3 regions of the Kitasatospora sp. NPDC085879 genome follow, and region 2 is predicted to be linked to each of the others. Evidence: predicted binding sites of a transcription regulator. Region 2 holds the regulator's gene; each other region holds the start of a gene.

Region 1 (5,230 bases), on a different contig from region 2:
CGGTCGCAGGCCCCCGCGGGACAGGTGCCAATTCCGGCCTGTGGCGCAACCGCGCCACGGGGAAGATGAGGAGAGAGGCCTCCGCCAGCATGGCTACCGCTACCCCTGCACCCGCTGCCACCGTCGACCTCGGTCCGGCCGCAGCCCTTTCCTGTCGCGAGTGCGGCACCCGCTTCCCGCTCGGCCCGAGCTTCGCGTGCCTCGAGTGCTTCGGCCCGCTGGAGATCGCGTACGACTACTCCGGCTACGACGCCGCCGAACTCCGCAAGCGCATCGAGGCCGGCCCGGCCAGCATCTGGCGCTACGCCCCGCTGCTGCCGGTGCCCGCCGACGTGGCCGGCAAGCCCAACCTCAACCCGGGCTGGACCCCGCTGGTCAAGGCCGACAACCTGGGCCGTGAGCTCGGCTTCACCGCCCAGCTGCACGTCAAGGACGACTCCGGCAACCCGACACACTCCTTCAAGGACCGCGTGGTCGCCTGCGCCATCGAGGCCGCCCGCGCCTTCGACTTCACCACCCTGTCCTGCTCGTCCACCGGCAACCTGGCCGGCGCGGTCGGCGCGGCCGCCGCCCGGGCCGGCTTCAAGTCCTGCGTGTTCATCCCGCACGACCTGGAGCAGGGCAAGATCGTCATGGCCGGCGTGTACGGCGGCGCCCTGATCGGCATCGACGGCAACTACGACGACGTGAACCGCTTCTGCTCCGAGCTGATCGGCGACCCGGCCGGCGAGGGCTGGGGCTTCGTCAACGTCAACCTCCGCCCGTACTACGGCGAGGGTTCCAAGACGCTGGCCTTCGAGATCTGCGAGCAGCTCGGCTGGCGGCTGCCCGAGCAGATCGTGATCCCGATCGCCTCCGGCTCGCAGCTCACCAAGATCGACAAGGGCCTGCAGGAACTGATCAAGCTCGGCCTGGTCGAGGACCGCCCGTACAAGATCTTCGGCGCCCAGGCCGAGGGCTGCTCCCCGATCTCCGCCGCCTTCAAGGCCGGCCACGACGTGATCCGCCCGGTCAAGCCGCAGACCATCGCCAAGTCCCTGGCGATCGGCAACCCGGCCGACGGCCCGTACGTGCTCGACATCGCCCGCCGCACCGGCGGTGCGGTCGAGGACGTCACCGACGCCGAGGTGGTGGCCGCCATCAAGCTGCTGGCGCGCACCGAGGGCATCTTCGCCGAGACCGCCGGCGGCGTGACCGTCGGCGTCCTGAAGAAGCTGGTCGAGACCGGGCAGCTGGACCCGTCGAAGGAGACCGTGGCCATCAACACCGGCGACGGCCTGAAGACCCTCGACGCGGTCGCCGACTCCGGCCTGACCGCCACCATCCGCCCGACGCTGGAGTCCTTCCGCGCCGCCGGCCTCGCCTGAGCAGCCAACCCCTTCCGCCAAGGAGCACGCCCATGAGCGCCACCGTCCGCATCCCGACCATCCTGCGCACCTACACCGGCGGTGCGGCCGAGGTGACCGCCGAGGGCGACACCCTGGCCGCCGTCGTGGCCGACCTGGAGCAGAACCACACCGGCATCTCCGCCCGCATCCTGGACGACGCCGGCAAGCTCCGCCGCTTCGTCAACGTCTACGTGAACGACGACGACGTGCGCTTCGCCGAGGGCCTGGAGACGGCGATCAAGGACGGCGCCACGGTGTCGATCATCCCCGCGGTGGCCGGCGGCTGCTGAGCCCCGCACCCTGCCCGCGGCGAGCCGCCGCCGGGACCGGAATCCTATTTTCCGGTCCGGCGGCGGCTCTCGCCGTGTCGGGTGGAAAAAGCACCGCCTGACGGGGAGTAGAGTTCGGGGCGGTGGCAGTGCTCCCCTCCGCGCCGCCCATTCTGATCAGCGGTAATACCAGGAATGGCGCACCCCGGCCCGGGCGGCTGGATCGTGTGCGCAAGGCTCTGGCGCCGATCGTCGGCCACGTCCGCCCGCTGAGACGGGAAGCGGACGGCACGGGAGCGAACCTGTCAGGCAAGTGTCAGAATTCCTGCGGCAATATGTCGTTTTCTGCCCGTTATGTCCGGCGTGAAATGCCGAGATCGGGCACTTTCATCCCGTCATATCCCTTGGTGCAGCCCGGGATTTCCCCGAAGTTGACCCTGTTGCACAGGGCACCTGTCCGGATACATTCAGCCGCGGTCGACGCATTCACCCGTCCGTCGGGCCCGTACCGGGGCCCCGGGCGGTGGTCTGCGGCGTGCACGGCTGTGCCCAGGGGGGGTTCCCTCGGGCCGGCCCACCGGACCTGGGCCCGCAAAGACTGCGGACCCGTGAATGGCCAGCACAGCACAAGGGGAGTTCGGAATGGCTCAGGGCACCGTCAAGTGGTTCAACGCGGAGAAGGGCTACGGCTTCATCGCGGTCGACGGTGGTGCGGACGTGTTCGTCCACTACAGCGCGATCCAGATGGACGGCTACCGCACCCTCGAGGAGGGCCAGCGGGTCGAGTTCGAGATCTCCCAGGGGCAGAAGGGGCCGCAGGCGGACATGGTTCGCGCCGCTGCGGGCTGACCTTCGACCTGCGGAGCCCTCGGCTCGTCACGAGCTGGTCGGCGACTTTCTTCGCGCCAGGCCCGTACGACACGTCGTACGGGCCTGCGTCATGTCCGGAACCGGTGCGGCCGTTCCGCCGGGACACGGCGATCGGGCTTGCACTCGCCACCCGTGAGTGCTAATCATTGGCGTTAGCACTCACAGCTTGAGAGTGACAAGCGGACCGGGTCGGTGAGGCCCCGTCGAGCGGTAGGGGAAAGGACCCCCGCTCACAGGGCCGTCCGTCGCGGGCACCTCTGGTCCGAGCAGTCGACCGTGTCCCGGAGGACCACTTCAGATGGCCAAGATCATCGCTTTTGATGAGGAAGCTCGCCGCGGCCTTGAGCGCGGCATGAACCAGCTTGCCGACGCCGTCAAGGTCACGCTCGGCCCCAAGGGCCGCAACGTCGTCCTTGAGAAGAAGTGGGGCGCCCCCACGATCACCAACGACGGTGTCTCCATCGCCAAGGAGATCGAGCTCGAGGACCCGTACGAGAAGATCGGCGCGGAGCTCGTCAAGGAGGTCGCCAAGAAGACCGACGACGTCGCGGGTGACGGCACCACCACCGCCACCGTGCTCGCCCAGGCGCTCGTCCGCGAGGGTCTGCGCAACGTCGCCGCCGGCGCCAACCCGATGGCCCTGAAGCGCGGCATCGAGAAGGCCGTCTCGGCCGTCTCCGACCAGCTGCTCGCCCAGGCCAAGGACGTGGAGACCAAGGAGCAGATCGCCTCCACCGCCTCCATCTCGGCCGCCGACACCCAGATCGGCGAGCTCATCGCCGAGGCCATGGACAAGGTCGGCAAGGAAGGCGTCATCACCGTCGAGGAGAGCAACACCTTCGGTCTGGAGCTCGAGCTCACCGAGGGCATGCGCTTCGACAAGGGCTACATCTCCGCGTACTTCGCCACCGACCTGGAGCGCATGGAGACCAGCTTCGAGGACCCGTACATCCTCATCGCCAACTCCAAGATCTCCTCGGTCAAGGACCTCCTCCCGCTGCTGGAGAAGGTCATGCAGAGCGGCAAGCCGCTCGTCATCATCGCCGAGGACGTCGAGGGCGAGGCCCTGTCGACCCTGGTCGTGAACAAGATCCGCGGCACCTTCAAGTCCGTCGCCGTCAAGGCCCCGGGCTTCGGCGACCGCCGCAAGGCCATGCTCGGCGACATCGCCATCCTCACCGGCGGCACCGTCATCTCCGAGGAGGTCGGCCTCAAGCTGGAGAACGCGGGCCTCGACCTGCTGGGCACCGCCCGCAAGGTGGTCATCACCAAGGACGAGACCACCATCGTCGACGGTGGCGGCGACAGCGACCAGGTCGCCGGCCGCGTGAACCAGATCCGCGCCGAGATCGAGAACAGCGACTCGGACTACGACCGCGAGAAGCTCCAGGAGCGCCTCGCCAAGCTGGCCGGCGGCGTGGCCGTCATCAAGGCCGGCGCGGCCACCGAGGTCGAGCTCAAGGAGCGCAAGCACCGCATCGAGGACGCCGTCCGCAACGCGAAGGCCGCCGTCGAGGAGGGCATCGTCGCCGGTGGTGGCGTCGCGCTGCTGCAGGCCGGTGTCGCGTTCGACAAGCTGGAGCTCGAGGGCGACGAGGCCACCGGTGCCAACATCGTCCGCGTGGCGCTCGAGGCCCCGATCAAGCAGATCGCGACCAACGCCGGCCTCGAGGGCGGCGTCGTGGTGGAGAAGGTGCGCAACCTCCCCGCCGGCCACGGCCTGAACGCCGCGACCAACGAGTACGTCGACCTCATCGCCGCGGGCATCATCGACCCGGCCAAGGTCACCCGCTCCGCGCTGCAGAACGCCGCCTCCATCGCGGCGCTCTTCCTCACCACCGAGGCCGTCATCGCCGACAAGCCGGAGAAGGCCTCCGCGGCCGCCGGCGGCGGCATGCCGGGCGGTGACATGGACTTCTGATCCTCCCGAGGATCAGCGGACCAGGAACGCTCTGCGAGGGCGGTCTCCCCACACGGGGAGGCCGCCCTCGCGGCATTCCCGCACCGCTCACTCGTTCGTGGGACGCTGAGCCCATGACGGAATGGGGCACCTCGGACGGTCCGTACAGTGACGACCACGAGCGTCGAACGGGAGACAGGAGGTCGGCGGTGACTGCGATGTCGGTCGAGCCGGGGCGTCAGTGGGACTACCTGCTGAACACCTGGCTGGAGCTGGACGTCCCCGAGGGCTGGCGCGCGGAGATCGACGAGGGGGAGATCCGCTTGGTGCCGCCGCCCAACGTGGGCCACAACGTGATTGCCGGAAAGGTGCACCGGGCGCTGCTCGCGTGCCTGCCGCCCGAGGTGGGCGTCTACCAGACCCTGGGCACGGAGATCGTCCCGCTGGAGAAGCTGTACGTGCCCGACCTGGTGGTGGTGGACGATGCGCGCCTGGTGGAGCAGGAGGCGTCGATCGATGCGTCCGGCCTGCTGATGGCGGTGGAGATCACCTCGAAGCGGACCGCCCGGCTCGACCGCACCAAGAAGCTCTGGGCGTACGGCCACGCGCCCGTCCCGATCTTCCTGCTGGTCGACCGCTTCGACGAGGAAGGGCCGACGGTCACGCTGTTCTCCGAACCGGATCAGGGGCGGTACCAGCGGGGTGTCCGCACGCCCTTCGGGCAGCCGGTCGCGTTGCCCGCGCCGTTCGCGATCGAGCTGAGCACGGAAGGGTTCCCGGCCGCCAAGTGACCTGCGGGAGAA
Region 2 (5,230 bases):
ACCCGCAGGTCGTCGCCCCAGACCCGCTCGACGAGCTCCGCGTCGTGCCGCCCCTCCACGTAGATCCGCGACTCCCGGGCCACCCGGGCCCGGGCGCCCGGCACCGCGACCGAGCCGGAGGCGGTCAGCCGCGGCCCGGCGGCGGGGGCCGCCGCCGCGGGACGGACCAGCGTCACCACCCGCCCCTCCAGCAGGAAGCCGCGCGGCACCAGCGGGAACACCCGGTGCTTGCCGAACCGGTCCTCCAGGGTGACGGTCGGCCCCTCCGCGGTCTTCTCACAGCGCACCACCGCCCCGCAGAAGCCGGTCGCCGCCTCCTCCACCACGAGGTCCCGCTCGGCCGGCACCTCGGGGGCCGGCTGCTGCCGCTTCCACGGCGGGGTCAGATCGGGGCCGTACTGCCTGCTGCGCATGGACGGGAGTCTACGAGCCCGACACCCGGTCATCGCCCGTCCGGCGTACGGCGTGCCGAACCCCCGCCCGCGCCCCCGCGCAGCCCGCACGCCCTACAGCCCGGGCGCACCCCAGACCGGGAACCACCGCGACAGGTCCGACTCCAGCCGCAGGTCGTCCCCGAGCATCGCCTTCACCTGGAGCTCCAGCGGGCTGTTCCGCTTCTCGCCGCCGCCCGGCATCGGCGCGAACGGATAGAAGGTGCCCCGCTTGTAGAGGTAGACCAGCGCCAGCGAGCGCCCCTCGGTGTCCTTGAAGCCGACCAGCGAGCAGAGCAGCTGCGGGCCGAAGCCGTTCGCCTCCAGCTCGCTGTTGACCGCGTGCAGGTCGTTCACCAGGTCCGGCAGCTCCTCGGGGGTGTGCCGGGCGAGCAGCCAGGAGTAGCCGTAGTCGTCCCGGGACGCCTCCACTGGGACGCCGCCGCGGTCGGTGTCCGCGTCCAGCAGCGCCCGGACCTGCTGCTTGACCTCCTCGAAGGCCCCGCCCTCGACCGCGGCGAAGCAGACCGAGCCCAGCCCCGTCGGCAAGAACCCGGCCGCCGCCTGAAGCGTCAGCGCGGCCGACGGAATGCCGAACAGCTGGTCCAGATCCGGCTTCACCGGCTTGCTCCGGCCCAGCAGCGCGTCCAGGAATCCCATGTGCGGTCCTCTCCCGGCCGGTCAGCGGCCGAGCTCGGCGGAGATCCGCGCCAGCTGCTCCAGCCGCTTCTCCAGCGAGGGGTGGGTGGAGAGGAGCTGGCTCGCGGCCTCCCGCGCGTTCAGCGCCGGCGCGAAGTAGAAGGCGTTGTACGGCTGCGCCTTGCGCAGGTCCTCGGTCGGGATGGCGGAGATCTGCCCCGTCACCTTGGTCAGCGCCGAGGCCAGCGCGCTCGGCCGGCCGGTCAGCTGGGCCGCCGAGCGGTCCGCCGCCAGCTCCCGGTAGCGCGACAGCATCCGGGTGAGCAGGAAGCTCAGCGCGTACACCACCATGCTGACCAGCGGCACGATCACCAGTGCGATCGCCGTGTTCGGGTCGCTGCTGTTGCGGTTGTTGCCCAGGAACCCGCCGTACAGGGCGATCCGGGTCATCACGCCGGCCAGCACGCCGAGGAAGCCAGCCACCGTCATGACCGCCACGTCCCGGTGCGCGACGTGCGACAGCTCGTGCGCCAGGACGCCCTCCAGCTCCTCCGGCTCCAGCCGGCGCAGCAGTCCGGTGGTCACGCACACCACGGCCTTCTCCGGCTTGCGGCCGGTGGCGAAGGCGTTCGGCATGTCGTTCCGCGCCACCGCCACCCGTGGCTTCGGCATGTCGGCCAGCGCGCACAGCCGGTCGATCGTGCCGTGCAGCTGCGGGTACTCCTCCGGCGATGCCGGACGGGCGCCCATCGCCTTCTCGGTGATCTTGTCACTGAACCAGAACTGCGCGACGAACAGCCCGCCCGACACCAGCAGGATCAGCGGCCAGGCGCCGCGCAGCAGGACGATCAGCAGCCCGGTGAACCCCACGTAGACCAGGCCGATCAGGAACATCGTCGTGACCATCCGGCCGGTCAGGCCGCGGTCCGGTGCGAAGCGGGAGTGCTGCCGTGTCGACGACATCGCTGCTCCTTCGGTAGCTCGCTCGCTTTCGATGCTGCCACTCGCCGACGCACGGGGCACCGCCCGCGGCCCGGAGATCGGTCGAGGATCACGTGGGAGGCCCGTTCCTGCCGTCGGGGGTGGGCCTTACACTGGCAGGTACGGTTCTGGCACTCTGCCTTCCAGAGTGCCAAGGAACGAATCGGTCACCAGGTCCAACGGGCGAAGACGGAGGTGCGTGCCCCGTGGTCAACGAGCGCAGGGACGAGCGTCTCATCGACACGCGTGCCGGCGTCCGCCCGCTCGACGAGCGCCGGCTCGCCGTGCTGCGCGCGATCGTCCAGGACTACGTGGGCACCGAGGAGCCGGTCGGCTCCAAGGCCCTCGTCGAGCGGCACAACCTCGGCGTCTCCCCGGCGACGGTCCGCAACGACATGGCCGCGCTGGAGGAGGACGGCTTCATCCACCAGCCGCACACCAGCGCCGGCCGGATCCCCACCGACAAGGGCTACCGGCTGTTCGTCGACCGGCTCGCCGAGGTCAAGCCGATGACCGCCCCCGAGCGCCGTGCGATCCGGCACTTCCTGGAGGGCGCCGTCGACCTCGACGACGTCGTGGCCCGCACCGTCCGGCTGCTCGCCCAGCTCACCCGGCAGGTCGCCGTGGTGCAGTACCCCTCGCTGACCCGCTCCACCGTGCGGCACGTCGAACTCGTCGCGCTGGCACCCACGAAGGTGATGCTCGTCCTGATCACCAACACCGGACGGGTGGAGCAGCGCATCGTCGACTGCCCCGGCACGGTCGGCGAGACCGTCCTGGCCGACCTGCGCGCCAAGCTCAACAGCATGGCCGCCGGCCGCCGGCTGCCCGACGTCCCCGTGGTGCTGGAGGACCTGCCGAGCGCCTTCGAGCAGGGCGACCGGCCCACCGTCTCCACCGTGCTCGCCACCCTCTTCGAGACCCTCGCCGAGCAGAACGAGGAGCGCATCATGCTGGCCGGTACGGCCAACCTGACCCGCTTCGGCCACGACTTCCCGCTGACCATCCAGCCGGTGCTGGAGGCACTGGAGGAACAGGTCGTGCTGCTGCGCCTGCTGGGTGAGACCGCGGAGTCCGGGATGACGGTCCGGATCGGGCGCGAAAACGACTACGAGGGCCTCAATTCCACGTCCGTCGTCTCCGTCGGTTACGGTTCGGGCGACCAGAGCGTGGCAAAGCTGGGTGTGATCGGTCCGACCCGGATGGATTACCCGGGCACAATGGGGGCGGTGCGAGCGGTGGCACGGTACGTGGGTCAGATCCTGGCCGAGTCGTAACAGCGCGCTGCGCCAGCAGCGCAGCCGGTCGGACGCAAGCACACTTCCAGAAGCGGAACAAGCGGAGCATTTGGTGGCCACGGACTACTACGCGGTACTCGGCGTCCGACGGGATGCGGGGCAGGACGAGATCAAGAAGGCGTTCCGGCGCCTCGCGCGCGAACTGCACCCGGACGTCAACCCGGACCCGAAGACCCAGGAGCGGTTCAAGGAGATCAACGCCGCCTACGAGGTGCTCTCCGACCCCGCCAAGCGGCAGGTCTACGACCTCGGCGGCGACCCGCTCTCGCCGAACGGCGGCGGCGCGGGTGCGGGCGGCTTCGGCGCCGCGGGCTTCGGCTTCTCCGACATCATGGACGCCTTCTTCGGCGCCGCCGGCGGCCAGCGCGGCCCGCGCTCGCGGACCCGCCGCGGCCAGGACGCCATGATCCGCCTGGAGATCACCCTGGAGGAGGCCGCCTTCGGCACCACCAAGGAACTCCAGGTCGACACCGCCGTCACCTGCACCACCTGCTCCGGCGAGGGCGCCGCACCCGGCACCTCCGCGCAGACCTGTGACATGTGCCGCGGCAAGGGCGAGGTCTCCCAGGTCACCCGGTCCTTCCTGGGCCAGGTCATGACCTCCCGCCCCTGCCCGCAGTGCCAGGGCTTCGGCACCGTCGTGCCCACCCCCTGCCCGGAGTGCGCCGGCGACGGCCGCGTCCGCGCCCGCCGCAACCTCACCGTCAAGATCCCCGCCGGTGTCGACAACGGCACCCGCATCCAGCTGGCCGGCGAGGGCGAGGTCGGCCCCGGCGGCGGCCCGGCCGGCGACCTGTACGTCGAGATCGCCGAGACCAGCCACGCGGTCTTCCAGCGCCGCGGCGACGACCTGCACTGCACGGTCACCATCCCGATGACCGCCGCCGCACTCGGCACCCAGGTGCCGCTGCAGACCCTGGACGGGCTGGAGGAGGTCGACATCCGGCCCGGCACCCAGTCCGGACAGTCCATCCCGCTGCATGGCCGCGGCATCACGCACCTGCGGGGCGGCGGCCGGGGCGACCTGATAGTGCATGTCGAGGTGCAGACGCCGGTCAAGCTCGACCCCGAGCAGGAGGACCTGCTGCGGCGGCTCGCCGTGCTGCGCGGCGAGGAGCGTCCGTCCGGCCAGTTCGCACCGGGCCAGCAGGGCCTCTTCTCCCGCCTCAAGGACGCCTTCAACGGGCGCTGAGGCCAGTCGCGGACCATCAGGCGCGTGGGGTGCCCCCACGCGCCCCTGGTCGTTCACCTACCTGTAAGGAAAGCCCTTCATGACTGCGCCGGTGTTCGTCGTCGAGAGTGCGGTGCTGGCCGGGGTCGTGCCGGGTGCGGTGGTGCGGCTGGACGGGCCGGAGGGGCGGCACGCCGTCGCGGTGAAGCGGCTGGAGGTCGGCGAGGCGGTCACGCTGGCCGACGGGCTCGGCCTGGGGGTCGACGGCACGGTCGCCGCCGTGCACGGCAAGGACGCGCTGGACGTCACCGTGGACACCGTCCGCGAGGAACCGGAGCCGGGCCCGCGGATCGTCGTCGTCCAGGCGCTGCCGAAGGGCGACCGCGGCGAACTCGCGGTGGAGACCATGACCGAGGTCGGCGTCGACGTGGTGATCCCGTGGGCGGCCTCCCGCTGCATCACGCAGTGGAAGGGCGACCGCGGGGCCAAGGCGCTCGCCAAGTGGCGGGCCACCGCCCGGGAGGCGGGCAAGCAGTCGCGCCGGCTCCGCTTCCCCGAGGTGCGGGAGCTCGTGACCACCCGTCAGCTCGCGCCGGTGCTCGCCGCCGCGTCCCTCGCCGCCGTGCTGCACGAGGACGGTGCCGTGCCGCTCGCCGCCGCCCCGCTGCCGGAGACCGGCGACATCGTGCTGGTGGTCGGCCCCGAGGGCG
Region 3 (5,230 bases), on a different contig from region 2:
GCACACCGAGGTCCACGCGCACGCGCACGAGTCGCTGCGGTGACCCGTGCCCTGATGTGGGAGGCCCGCGCCGCCGAGGGGCGGGCCGCCGACCTGGAGCGCTGGGTGCGCGACCACGCCCTGCCCGACCTGCGCGCCGCCGCCCCCGAACGCCTCGAACTGCTCACCGCCGAGGGCGACCGCGTCCTGCTCATCACCTGGTGGACGGGCGAGCCCGGGCACGTCCCCGATCCGCCGGACGGGTTGACCGCGCGACCCGTCCACCGCTGGTCGTTCACCAGTGCGCACGTCGAGTAGCGTGCCTTCCTGAGAAGACGCTGACCCGGCGCGCCGCCGGGCCGGGTGGGGGGAGCGCACGTTGCCGAAGAGGCCCATGTCCTGTGCCGCGGGGGCGGTGGCTTTGCTGGCGGCACTCACCGCCTGCGGCGGGGGCACCCCGCAGCGCGCCGCCCAGGCCCCGCCCGCCCGGCCCGCCTCCGGTGCGCCAGGCACCACCGCCGCGGCGGCCCCCGCCGCCCAGGACCGGACCGCCGCCTGGGCCAAGTGGGGCCTCAAGCAGCTGCCCGCCGCACCGCCGCCCCCCACCGACAAGCCGGTCAAACTGCCGGCCACCGGCCCCGTCCCGGTCTTCAGCGAGGTGCCGACCGGCGACAAGGTCGTCTTCATCACCATCGACGACGGCGCCGAGAAGGACCCGAAGTTCGTCGAGATGGCCACCGACCTCAAGGTGCCCTTCTCGATGTTCCTGACCCGCGACATCGTCCGCGGCGACTACGGCTACTTCAAGCCACTGCAGGCCCTCGGCAACCGCATCCACAACCACTCCACCGACCACCCGGCGATGAGCAAGCTCTCCGCGGACCGCCAGAAGGCCGAGGTCTGCGACGCCCAGTCCGCGCTCACCCAGCAGTACGGCACCCCGCCGCTGCTGTTCCGCCCGCCGTACGGCGACGGCGCGCACACCCCCGCCCTCAACACCGCCGTCCGCGAGTGCGGCCCCCGCGCGGTGGTGCTCTGGCGCGAGTCCATGCAGATCCACGACATGCAGTACCAGGCCGCCGACAAGAAGCTCCGCCCCGGCGACATCATCCTCGCCCACTTCCGCGGCCCCAAGGACCTCAAGGGCGAGACGATGACCAAGATGTTCGGCGAACTCCTCAGCCGCATCCAGGAGCAGGGCTTCGCCGTCGGCCGCCTGGAGGACTACATCGCGGCCGGCTGACCCAGCATCATCAGCGGACCGTTGTCCGTCCGGCTCAGAATCACCGTCACCTCGTGCGGCCCGCTCGGCTTCAACTGCCGCCGCAGCTCCTCCGGGGTGATCGCGATCCCGCGCTTCTTGATCACCACGGTGCCGGCCCCGCGCTCCCGCAGCAGCGCCTTCAGCCGCTTCACGTTGTACGGCTGCACCTCGCCGATCTCGTACGCGTGGGCGAAGGCGGTCGGCACCAGCTCGTCCGCCGTGACGTACGCGATCTGCGGGTCGACCAGCCGGCCGCCCACGCTGCGCGCCACGTCAGCCACCAGCCCGGCCCGGATCACCGCGCCGTCCGGCTCGTACAGGTAGCGCCCCACCGGGCCGGCCTCGGCCCGGTCGCCGGTGCCCGCCAGGCTGCCGCCGCCCGGCAGCACGGTCGCCCGGTACGGCGCCTCGGCCCCGGTGCCGAACCAGATCACCGCCTCCTTCACCTCGCCGTGGTCGGAGACCCACTCCGCCTCCGCGTCCTCCGGCACCAGCTCGTGCGGAATCCCCGGGGCGACCTTCAGCGCCCCGAACGGGGTGCTCCGCGCCGCCTCCAGCGCCCAGGACAGCGGCGGCGAGTACGCCTCCGGGTCGAAGACCCGCCCGCGGGCGGTGCGCCGCGCAGGATCGGTGAACACCGCGTCGAACCCGGCGGTGTCCACCTCCATGACGTCCGCGCAGCGCACCTCCACCCGGTCGGCGAGGCCCAGTGCCGCCGCGTTGGCCTCCGCCACCGCGCAGGTCAGCGGGGACCGGTCCACCGCCAGCACCGACACCCCGGCCCGGGCCAGCGCGATCGCGTCCCCGCCGATGCCGCAGCACAGGTCCGCCAGCCGCCGCACCCCCAGCCCCGAGAACCGGGCCGCCCGCCACTCGGCGACACTGCGCCGGGTCGCCTGCTCGACGCCGTCCGGCGTGAAGTACATGACGTCGGCGTCCGCGCCGAACTTGGCCCGCGCCCGCTGCCGCAGCCGCGCCTGCTCGAAGGCCGCGCGCACCAGCTCCACCGGGTGGTCGCGGCGCAGCCGGGTGGCCAGGGCCAGCTCCTGGTCCGGGGTGAACTCCCGCAGCTCGGCGAGCAGTGCCCGCCCCTGGTCGGTCAGCAGCGCCCGGAACGATTCGATCTCCACCCGGCCATTCTCCCCGGCCCCGCGGCGCGGCCGCCGCTCAGTGGCCGAGAGCGGTGAGCGCACCCGCCACCAGCACCGGTCCGACGCCCACCAGCGCGACCGGCGCGATCCGGTACCCGCGGCGCACGGTGACCGCGACCGCCGCGAGCGGCATCGCGACCGCGGCCACGAGCAGCGCCGCGCACAGTGCCACCACCCCGGCGCCGCTGCCCGGCGTGGCGAGCGCGAACAGCAGGACGATCAGGGCGTACACCGCGGCGGTGCCGAGCGCCGTCTCGACGGCGAGCAGCCAGGCGGTGTGCAGGAGGTCACGGGTGACGGAGGGTCGGATCGCTGCCATGCCGCCATCGTCCCGGCGCCGCCGCGGTCGCACATGAGTACGGCTACTCACCCGCACCCGGGGACACCGGACGACTCCGTTGGCACTCTGGTTGACTGAGTGCTAACGGCGGCCTATGGTCGTTCCTGGCACTCCCCCCAGGGGAGTGCCAACGCGACGGAGCGCGCCTGACCCCCGCGACGGCAGGCCTGCGGACATCGCCCTTCCCTGTTAGACAACCCCGTAATCTCCGAAGGGGAGCTCGGACGTGACCACCAGCACCAAGGTTGCCATCAAGCCGCTCGAGGACCGCATCGTGGTCCAGCCGCTCGACGCCGAGACCACCACGGCCTCCGGCCTGGTTATCCCGGACACCGCCAAGGAGAAGCCCCAGGAGGGCGTCGTCCTGGCCGTCGGCCCGGGCCGCTTCGAGGATGGCCAGCGCCTGCCGCTCGACGTCGCCGTCGGCGACATCGTCCTGTACTCCAAGTACGGCGGCACCGAGGTCAAGTACCAGGGCGAGGAGTACCTCGTCCTCTCGGCTCGCGACGTTCTCGCCATCATCGAGAAGTAAGCCTCACAGCACGCCCCGGAACCGCGTCAGCACTGACCCGGGCCGGGGCGTGCCTGTTGGTCCATCCGCACAACCCCTGAGGAAACGGGAACATGGCGAAGATCCTGCAGTTCGACGAGGACGCCCGCCGCTCGCTGGAGCGCGGTGTCAACAAGCTGGCCGACACCGTCAAGGTGACCATCGGTCCCAAGGGCCGCAACGTCGTCATCGACAAGAAGTTCGGCGCCCCCACCATCACCAACGACGGTGTGACGATCGCCCGCGAGGTCGAGCTCGACGACCCGTACGAGAACCTCGGCGCGCAGCTCGTCAAGGAGGTGGCCACCAAGACCAACGACGTCGCGGGTGACGGCACCACCACCGCGACCGTGCTCGCCCAGGCCCTGGTCAACGAGGGCCTGCGCAACGTCGCCGCCGGCGCCGGCCCGGCCGCCCTGAAGAAGGGCATCGACAAGGCCGTCGCCGCCGTCTCCGAGCACCTGCTCTCGGTGGCCCGCGAGATCGAGGGCAAGGACGACGTCGCCGCCGTCGCGTCCCTCTCCGCGCAGGACACCCAGGTCGGCGAGCTCATCGCCGAGGCGATCGACAAGGTCGGCAAGGACGGTGTCATCACCGTCGAGGAGTCCAACACCTTCGGCGTGGAGCTCGAGTTCACCGAGGGCATGCAGTTCGACAAGGGCTACCTGTCGCCGTACTTCGTGACCGACGCCGAGCGTCAGGAGGCGGTCCTCGAGGACCCGTACATCCTGATCAACCAGGGCAAGATCTCCTCCATCCAGGAGCTCCTCCCGCTGCTGGAGAAGATCCTGCAGGGCGGCGCCTCGCGCCCGCTGCTGATCATCGCCGAGGACGTCGACGGCGAGGCGCTGTCCACCCTCGTGGTGAACAAGATCCGCGGCACCTTCAACGCGGTTGCCGTCAAGGCCCCCGGCTTCGGCGACCGCCGCAAGGCGATCCTCGGTGACATCGCGGTCCTCACCGGCGCGACCGTCATCTCCGAGGAGGTCGGCCTCAAGCTCGACCAGGCCGGCCTGGACGTGCTCGGCAGCGCCCGCCGCATCACCGTCACCAAGGACGAGACCATCCTCGTCGACGGTGCCGGCGACTCGGAGGCCGTGACCGGCCGCGTCGGTCAGATCAAGGCCGAGATCGCCACCACCGACTCCGACTGGGACCGCGAGAAGCTGCAGGAGCGCCTGGCCAAGCTGGCCGGCGGCGTCTGCGTCATCAAGGTCGGCGCCGCCACCGAGGTGGAGCTCAAGGAGCGCAAGCACCGCCTGGAGGACGCCATCTCGGCGACCCGCGCCGCGGTCGAGGAGGGCATCGTCGCCGGCGGTGGCGCCTCGCTCGTCCACGCCGCCAAGGTCCTCGACGGCGGCCTCGGCCTGTCCGGCGACGAGGCCACCGGTGTCGCGGTCGTCCGCAAGGCGCTCGCCGAGCCGCTGCGCTGGATCGCCCAGAACGCCGGCCTCGAGGGCTACGTCATCACCCACAAGGTCGCCGAGCTGGACGCGGGCTTCGGCTACAACGCGGCCACCGGCGAGTACGGCGACCTGCTGAAGGCCGGCGTCATCGACCCGGTCAAGGTCACCCGCTCCGCCCTGGAGAACGCCGCCTCCATCGCCTCCCTGCTGCTCACCACCGAGACCCTCGTGGTGGAGAAGAAGGAGGAGGAGGCCGACAACGGTCACGGCCACTCGCACGGCGGCCACGGCCACTCCCACTGACCCCGGGTCAGCCCGTCCGGAGGCCCGGCCCTCCCGCCCACCACGGCGGGGAGGCCGGGCCTCCGGCATGAGGCTGAGCCCCGGGGGCACGGGGCGCGGGATGCCCTCCTCGGCCCCAGGCCCAGGTCCCCTGCCCCCGCCTCGTCGGTTCCGTCGGTTCCGCCGGGGTCAAAGGGTGGCTTATAACTGAGCCATGATCGAGGCCCGCCATCTCCGAGTGCTCCGCGCCGTCGCCCG

Evidence for each region. Region 2 encodes HrcA, which represses chaperone genes, less so after heat shock. Its sites were predicted from a motif close to TTNGCACTCNGNNNNNCNGAGTGCNAA; they were not measured.
Region 1: a site for HrcA is predicted at 2,644-2,670, ahead of groL (chaperonin GroEL). Genes of this name have one in related genera too.
Region 3: a site for HrcA is predicted at 2,793-2,819, ahead of groES (co-chaperone GroES). Genes of this name have one in related genera too.

Annotation. Positions count from the first base shown of each region.
Region 1 is NZ_JBFBJZ010000007.1:73,709-78,938, forward strand. Features, by position in the region: SAM riboswitch class I at 1-72, shown strand, start outside; gene thrC (threonine synthase) at 90-1,367, shown strand; gene AB0P35_RS07870 (MoaD/ThiS family protein) at 1,400-1,678, shown strand; gene AB0P35_RS07875 (cold-shock protein) at 2,300-2,506, shown strand; gene groL (chaperonin GroEL) at 2,826-4,448, shown strand; gene AB0P35_RS07885 (Uma2 family endonuclease) at 4,646-5,218, shown strand.
Region 2 is NZ_JBFBJZ010000015.1:56,283-61,512, reverse strand. Features, by position in the region: gene AB0P35_RS14315 (DUF3097 domain-containing protein) at 1-413, opposite strand, end outside; gene AB0P35_RS14310 (hypothetical protein) at 507-1,091, opposite strand; gene htpX (zinc metalloprotease HtpX) at 1,113-2,033, opposite strand; gene hrcA (heat-inducible transcriptional repressor HrcA) at 2,288-3,328, shown strand; gene dnaJ (molecular chaperone DnaJ) at 3,402-4,541, shown strand; gene AB0P35_RS14290 (16S rRNA (uracil(1498)-N(3))-methyltransferase) at 4,621-5,230, shown strand, end outside.
Region 3 is NZ_JBFBJZ010000022.1:79,164-84,393, reverse strand. Features, by position in the region: gene tsaD (tRNA (adenosine(37)-N6)-threonylcarbamoyltransferase complex transferase subunit TsaD) at 1-43, shown strand, start outside; gene AB0P35_RS18655 (hypothetical protein) at 40-297, shown strand; gene AB0P35_RS18650 (polysaccharide deacetylase family protein) at 374-1,222, shown strand; gene AB0P35_RS18645 (class I SAM-dependent methyltransferase) at 1,204-2,373, opposite strand; gene AB0P35_RS18640 (hypothetical protein) at 2,411-2,713, opposite strand; gene groES (co-chaperone GroES) at 2,961-3,266, shown strand; gene groL (chaperonin GroEL) at 3,359-4,993, shown strand; gene AB0P35_RS18625 (LysR family transcriptional regulator) at 5,187-5,230, shown strand, end outside.